One region of the Nitrobacter hamburgensis X14 genome, then DNA from elsewhere that is predicted to be linked to it. Evidence: predicted binding sites of a transcription regulator. Region 1 holds the regulator's gene; the other holds the start of a gene.

Region 1 (3,412 bases):
AACACGCAAACGAATACGCCGGTGACCGTCGTCCAATGGCTGGTGTTTGGCAGCGGCAACACGGCAATGCGGCTGATCGGCAGTACGCCGCGGGACGGGTGGTCTGCCGTTTTTCCGCGCTTTCGTGCGGTCCGTGACGGTATCCGGCCGCACTAAGGGCTAGCCCGGCCTTAAGGATCAGCCGGGCTCCAGCTTGTCGTCTTGACGCGAACCGGTACCCATCCTCGGGTCAAGCCCGAAGACATGCTTCGCTCGAAAACGCTATAAACGCATTCATTCGGCCGACATCGCAAGCACAAGCCCGCGAAACAGGGCTGATTCTATTCAGACGCGGCTGCCTTGGCTCCGCCCTTCGCAACACCCACCAGCGCCGGACGCAGCACCCGCTCGCCGATCGTGTAGCCTGCCTGAATGACCTGCGCGATCGTGCCGACGGGGACTGACGGATCTGGAATTTCGTACATTGCCTGATGGACGTTCGGATCGAACTTTTCGCCGGCCGGATCGAACTTCTTCACGCCGTGTTTTTCCAGCGCGTTGTGCAGCGAGCGTTCGGTCAACTCCACGCCCTCGATCAGGGCTTTAAGTCCGGGATCAGCCGCCGCGCGCGCCTCGGTGGGCACCGCATCAAGCGCGCGTTGTAGATTGTCGGCAATATCCAGCACGTCGCGTGCGAACCCCGAGATGCCGTAGGTTCGCGCGTCCGACACCTCCCGCGCGGTGCGCTTGCGCAGGTTTTCCATCTCCGCCAACGTGCGCAGCATCCGGTCCTTCGCTTCCGCGACCTCTTTGGCCAGCGCTTCCAGCGACCCCTCCTCGGGATCGTCGGGCATGATGTAAGGCTTGGATACCACCGGCTCGGCCTCCGGAGCCGGATCGCCGGAATTGTCTGATTTGCCGTCGGAATCGGTCATTACGCAGCCTTCTCGCATGGTCTCGAACTGAAAGGGATGGTTGTGCGGGATATCGTGGTTCAGGCGGAAAAATCAAGCGCGGCGGGCGGCGGGTCCGGCTCAGCCACCGAGCATCTGGCTGACAATGCGGGCCGCGTAATCCACCATCGGGATCACGCGCGCGTAGTTCAGCCGGGTCGGTCCTATCACGCCGAGGACGCCGACGATATGGCCGGCACCGTCGTTGTAGGGCGCGATGATCGTCGAGGACCCGGACAGCGAGAACAGCTTGTTTTCCGAACCGATGAAGATGCGGACGCCATCGGCGCGTTCGGCGCGGCCGAGTAAGTCGATCACGCCGCGTTTGGTTTCGAGGTCGTCGAACAGCAGCCGCACCCGCTCGAGATCCTCCAGCGCGTGCAGGTCCTCCAGCAGATTGGCGTGGCCGCGCACGATCAGTTGCCGATCGTCGCTGTCGCCGCCCGACCAGCTCGCAATCCCGGCCGCGATGACCTTCTGGGTGAGCTGATCGAGTTCCGCCTTGCTCTGCGTCAGCGCCGTCTCGAGCTCGAGGCGCGCCTCGGCGAGCGTCCGCCCGCGGATTCGCGCATTCAGGAAATTCGACGCTTCGGTCAGCGCCGATGCCGGGACGCCGGACGGCAGCGTCAGCACACGGTTCTCGACCTGTCCGTCTTCGGCAACGAGCACTACGAGCGCCTTCTCCGGCTCCAGCCTGACAAATTCGATATGCTTCAAGCGCACGTTGGATTTGGCCGTCAGAACCACCGCCGCGGCCCGGGTCAATCCCGACAGCCGTGTCAAGGCTTGGTCCAGCGCGGCCTCGACCGATTGCGCCTTGCCGACCGACGCGAGCTGGGTCTGGATCGACTGGCGCTCCGTCTCGGTCAGGTCGCCGACCTGCATCAAGGCATCGACAAAGAACCGCAGGCCGAACTCAGTCGGCAAGCGCCCGGCGGAGGTATGCGGCGCATAAATCAGCCCGAGCTGTTCGAGGTCCGACATCACATTGCGAACCGACGCCGGCGAGAGCGGCATCGTGATCAGGCGGGAAATGTTGCGCGAGCCCACGGGCTCACCCGTCGCAAGATAGCTCTCGACGATCTGACGAAAAATGTCGCGCGATCGCTCGTTCAGCTGGGCCAACCCGGTGTTCGGTGCAATCAGACCAATCGGATCGTGATGGACCAACGAAATCTCCCGCGCATGATTATGGTTACGCTTGACAACCAAGCCTAATTTGTCGCTCCGGCGCACCGGTTACAAGCAGCCTTTGCGGCAATCGCTGTTTCCAGCCCTTGCCGCTGCGGCTCCCCGCCCCTAAAAGCACCGCAAGACAACGATTTTCATGAAATGGCTGGAGGATTTCCCATGCGACCTAGCCGTCGTGCACCGGATGAACTGCGCGCCGTGTCGCTGGAACGTGGCGTCGTCAAATACGCCGAGGGTTCCTGCATGGTGAAATTCGGCGACACCCACGTGCTGGTGACCGCGACCCTGGAGGAGCGGCTGCCGCCGTGGCTCAAGGGCCAGGGCCGCGGCTGGGTCACGGCCGAATACGGAATGCTGCCGCGCGCCACGCTGGAGCGGACGCGGCGCGAGGCCTCCGCCGGCAAGCAGGGCGGCCGTACCGTCGAAATCCAGCGCCTGATCGGCCGCTCGTTGCGCGCCGCAGTCGACCTCGAGGCGCTGGGCGAGCGCCAGATCACGGTGGATTGCGATGTGATTCAGGCCGACGGCGGCACCCGCACCGCGTCGATCACCGGCGCGTGGGTCGCGCTGGCCGACTGCATCGGCTGGATGAAGGCCCGCAACATGATCAAGACCAGCGTGCTTCGCGACAACGTCGCGGCGGTCTCATGCGGCATCTACAACGGCACGCCCGTCCTCGATCTGGACTATGCGGAGGATTCAGAAGCCGACACCGACGCCAATTTCGTCATGACCGGCGACGGACGCATCATCGAGGTGCAGGGAACCGCCGAGAAGACACCGTTCTCGCAGGATGAATTTCTCGCGCTGCTGGCGCTCGCGAAAAAAGGGGTCGCGCGGCTGGTGGATTTGCAGAAAATGGCGGTGGCGTGATTCGTCCCGTGCGCGTTTTGCCCGCAGGACTCTCCTCCTATAGCGTTTTGACGCGAAGCGGGTACCGGTTCGCGTCAAAACGCGTCAAAACAAGAAGCTGGAGCCCGACTTTGATTCCACCAAAGTCGGAATGGCTCTAGGATCGGCCATGCATCGTCGAATCGCCGGCAAGCTCGTGATCGCCACCCACAATCCCGGCAAGCTCGCCGAGATGCGCGAGTTGCTCGCGCCGTACGGCATCGAGGCGGTCTCCGCAGGCGAACTCGGTCTCGGCGAGCCTGAGGAAACCGGCGACGATTTCCGCGCCAATGCCACGATCAAGGCCGTCGCCGCAGCCCGGAGCGCAAAGCTTCCAGCCTTTGCCGACGATTCCGGTCTGGTCGTCGATGCGCTCGACGGCGCACCGGGCATCTACT
Region 2 (3,412 bases), 1.7 Mb from region 1:
GAGCTTCTTCTCGTTGATCAGGATGTAGGCGTCGTCCATCTCGACACGCATCTTGTCGGCGTTGGTGACGAAGTAGGGCGAGATATAGCCGCGGTCGAACTGCATGCCCTCGACGACGTCGAGTTCGGTTTCGAGCGACTTGGCTTCTTCAACCGTGATGACGCCCTCGTTGCCGACCCTCTTCATGGCGTTGGCGAGGAACTTGCCGATTTCGGAATCTCCGTTGGCCGAGATGGTGCCGACCTGGGCGATTTCGTCGTTCGAGGTCACCTTCTTGGAGTTCCGGACGAGGTCGGCGACCACGGCTTCCACAGCCAGGTCGATGCCGCGCTTCAAGTCCATTGGGTTCATGCCGGCGGCGACCGACTTGGCGCCCTCGCGGACGATGGCCTGGGCCAGAACCGTCGCGGTGGTGGTGCCGTCGCCGGCCGCATCCGCGGACTTGGAGGCGACTTCGCGCACCATCTGTGCGCCCATGTTCTCGAACTTGTCCTCGAGTTCGATTTCCTTGGCGACGGTGACGCCGTCCTTGGTGATGCGGGGCGCGCCGAACGACTTTTCAAGCACGACGTTGCGGCCCTTCGGACCGAGCGTGACCTTCACCGCGTTGGCGAGGATGTCCACGCCGCGCAGCATCTTGTCGCGGGCGTCGACGCCGAATTTGACATCTTTGGCTGACATGTTGGGTTGTTCCTTTGGATGTTTCGGAGCCCGTCATCCCCGCCGAACGACTTGGTTCGGCTGTGAGGAGCGAGCCACTCTTTGCGGCGAGCCCCGAAGGATGACGGAGGAGCTTTTGCTTCATCCGTCGAGACGCCGGCTGCGCCGGCTCCTCGGGATGACGGAGCAGGGGAGTTACGCGGCCTTCTTCTTGGCGGGAGCGGCATCGGTGAGAACACCCATGATATCGGACTCCTTCATGATAAGGAGGTCCTGGCCGTCGATCTTGACCTCGGTGCCCGACCACTTGCCGAACAGCACCTTGTCGCCAACGTTGACGTCGATTGGGATCAGCTTGCCGGCCTCGTCACGGCCGCCGGGGCCGACGGCGACGATTTCGCCCTGCGAGGGTTTTTCCTTGACGGTGTCGGGAATGATGATGCCGCCAGCGGACTTCTCTTCGGCGTCGATGCGCTTGACCACGACGCGGTCGTGAAGCGGACGGAATTTCATGCAGTCCTCCTAAGTTTCTGAAGATCGATGGGTATTTCTGAATTTGGCAGTCGCGGCCAATGAGTGCCAAGGCGACCGATCAGGACATAAGCCGCCGCTGAGAGGCGGACAAGGGTCTGAAGCGGATTTTTTAGGAACTCAAAGAAGGCGACTATCAACGCTCATCGTCAATCTCAACGCCTGACGATACAGTGTTAGCAGACGCGGTAAGTCGCTGCCAGTGTTGAATTTATCAACATTTTGTCGAACTTTAGGCTTGCGATCGGCGCGTCGCGCGTCACATTTTCTCCATGACCCGTTGTGGGATGGTGGCCGTCAGGGCGCTGGTTCCGAATGCGGGTTCATCGAGGGATTGGAGCGTTACCGCAAAATCGGTCGCCACCTTTTGCCGATAGCGCTGCCTCCCTTAAGGAGGTTTGACATGGTTTCGAAGCATGACATGCAGTCCGGCGGCGTTTCGGGCGACTTTCGCAAGCAGGTGCTGGGCTACGGCCTGACGACGGCGGAAATCCTGTATCGCCGTCCGGATCGGCAATGGCTGCTGCAAAGCTACGTCTGGCAGAACTACGATATGTTTCCGAAATTCCCGGTGCTGTGTGACTTCCTCGCCTTTTGGGAGAAGCGGCTCGACGGACCGCTGGTCTCGGTGACGGTCGCGCATTCGAGATTGATCAAGCCCGCGGAACTGCGTGCGGTGGACGGCGTGTTCCGGCTGCATTGAGCATTGCCGTCGTAACCGGGCGATGCCAACGACCGCGACGAGATGCGGCGCCGGTCACTCATGGCGACCTGCTTTCGCCGCCGAGGCGCGCCTTCGCTGGCTTGACGCTGGAGCGGCTGCGCGTCATGTCAGGATCGCGAATGCTCACCGCCGTCTCAGGAGCTGGCTTATTCCTGAATGGCTACTGTTGCTGCCGAATTCGGCAGCCTGGCCGTGCCAAAAATTTCTGTTCTTGCTCGGTGCGCGCACGTTAACGACGCGGCAGGTCCCGCGGGCGAGGACAACGGTCCTGCTGACGGCAAGGAGAGGTTATGGGTGACATCATCACCGCGGGCGTTCTGGTGATCGGCGACGAAATCCTGTCCGGGCGGACCAAGGACAAGAATATCGGCTTCATCGCCGACTATCTGACGAATATCGGAATCGATCTCAAGGAGGTTCGCATCGTTGCCGACGATGAAGCCGATATCGTCGCGGCGCTGAACGCGCTTCGCGCCCGGTACACCTATGTCTTCACCACCGGCGGTATCGGCCCGACGCATGATGACATCACCGCCGACAGCGTCGCAAAAGCCTTTGGCGTCGGCATCGATCATCGTCCCGAGGTGGTGGAGCGGTTCAAGGAGCGCTACAAGAAACCGGGCGAATTGAACGAGGCGCGGTTGCGCATGACGCGCATCCCCGATGGCGCCGAACTGATCCAGAGCGCGACCATTCTGGCGCCGGGTTTCAGGATCGGCAACGTCATCGTCATGGCTGGAGTGCCATCGATCATGCAGGCGATGATGGATATCGTCGCGCCGACGCTGCGAGCGGGCGAGCGGATGCTGTCGGAATCGGTGCGCGGCGATTGCCGCGAGGGCGACATCGGCACGCCGCTGCGTGCGATCGCCGAGGCGCATCCGGACACCACCATCGGCAGCCATCCGTTTCTTGACGAGAATGGCAAGTCGAACACAAGGCTTGTGGTGCGCTCGCGCGATCAGGCCAAGCTGACGGCGGCGATGGACGCGGTGAGGGCGATGCTGGTGGGGCTCAAGGCGGCGCAGTAAACCGACCTTCGCTTGTCCGGCCGGCGTCGCTCGCGCGCCGGTCCGGAATGCGGATATGATGAGGCTGGGTTGCCGGCGCGTACTCTGCAAGAGAGCGCTCGTGGCTCGTGACGAGGAAAAATCCAAGTGACCGCAAACACGACTCCCGGCAAGGCCTTTCCGGTGTCCTGGGACCAGTTCCACCGCGATTGCCGGGCGCTGACCTGGCGGCTGAACGAGACCGGGCCGTTCCATGCGGTGGTCGCGATCACCCGCGGCGGCCTCGTGCCTGCGGCGATCGTGGCGCGCGAACTCGGCGTCCGCGTCATTGATACCGTCTGTATCGTAAGCTACGACCACAACCAGAAAAGCGAATTGAAGGTGCTGAAGGACATTTCCGATGCGACCGCGAAGCTCGGCGGCGGCACCGGCAAGGGTCTTCTGATCGTCGACGATCTTGTCGATACCGGCGCTACCGCGCGAGTGG

The links. Region 1 encodes HrcA, which represses chaperone genes, less so after heat shock. Its sites were predicted from a motif close to GTTAGCACTCNCNNNNNGNGAGTGCTAAC; they were not measured.
Region 2: a site for HrcA is predicted at 1,216-1,244, ahead of NHAM_RS13270 (co-chaperone GroES). Genes of this name have one in related genera too.

The regions. Positions count from the first base shown of each region.
Region 1 covers NC_007964.1:169,745-173,156, reverse strand. Annotated here, with positions in the region: gene NHAM_RS00770 (hypothetical protein) at 1-156, shown strand, start outside; gene grpE (nucleotide exchange factor GrpE) at 321-914, opposite strand; gene hrcA (heat-inducible transcriptional repressor HrcA) at 1,014-2,102, opposite strand; gene rph (ribonuclease PH) at 2,283-2,996, shown strand; gene rdgB (RdgB/HAM1 family non-canonical purine NTP pyrophosphatase) at 3,145-3,412, shown strand, end outside.
Region 2 covers NC_007964.1:2,848,057-2,851,468, reverse strand. Annotated here, with positions in the region: gene groL (chaperonin GroEL) at 1-681, opposite strand, end outside; gene NHAM_RS13270 (co-chaperone GroES) at 856-1,173, opposite strand; gene NHAM_RS13265 (usg protein) at 1,595-1,894, shown strand; gene NHAM_RS13260 (competence/damage-inducible protein A) at 2,206-2,946, shown strand; gene gpt (xanthine phosphoribosyltransferase) at 3,073-3,412, shown strand, end outside.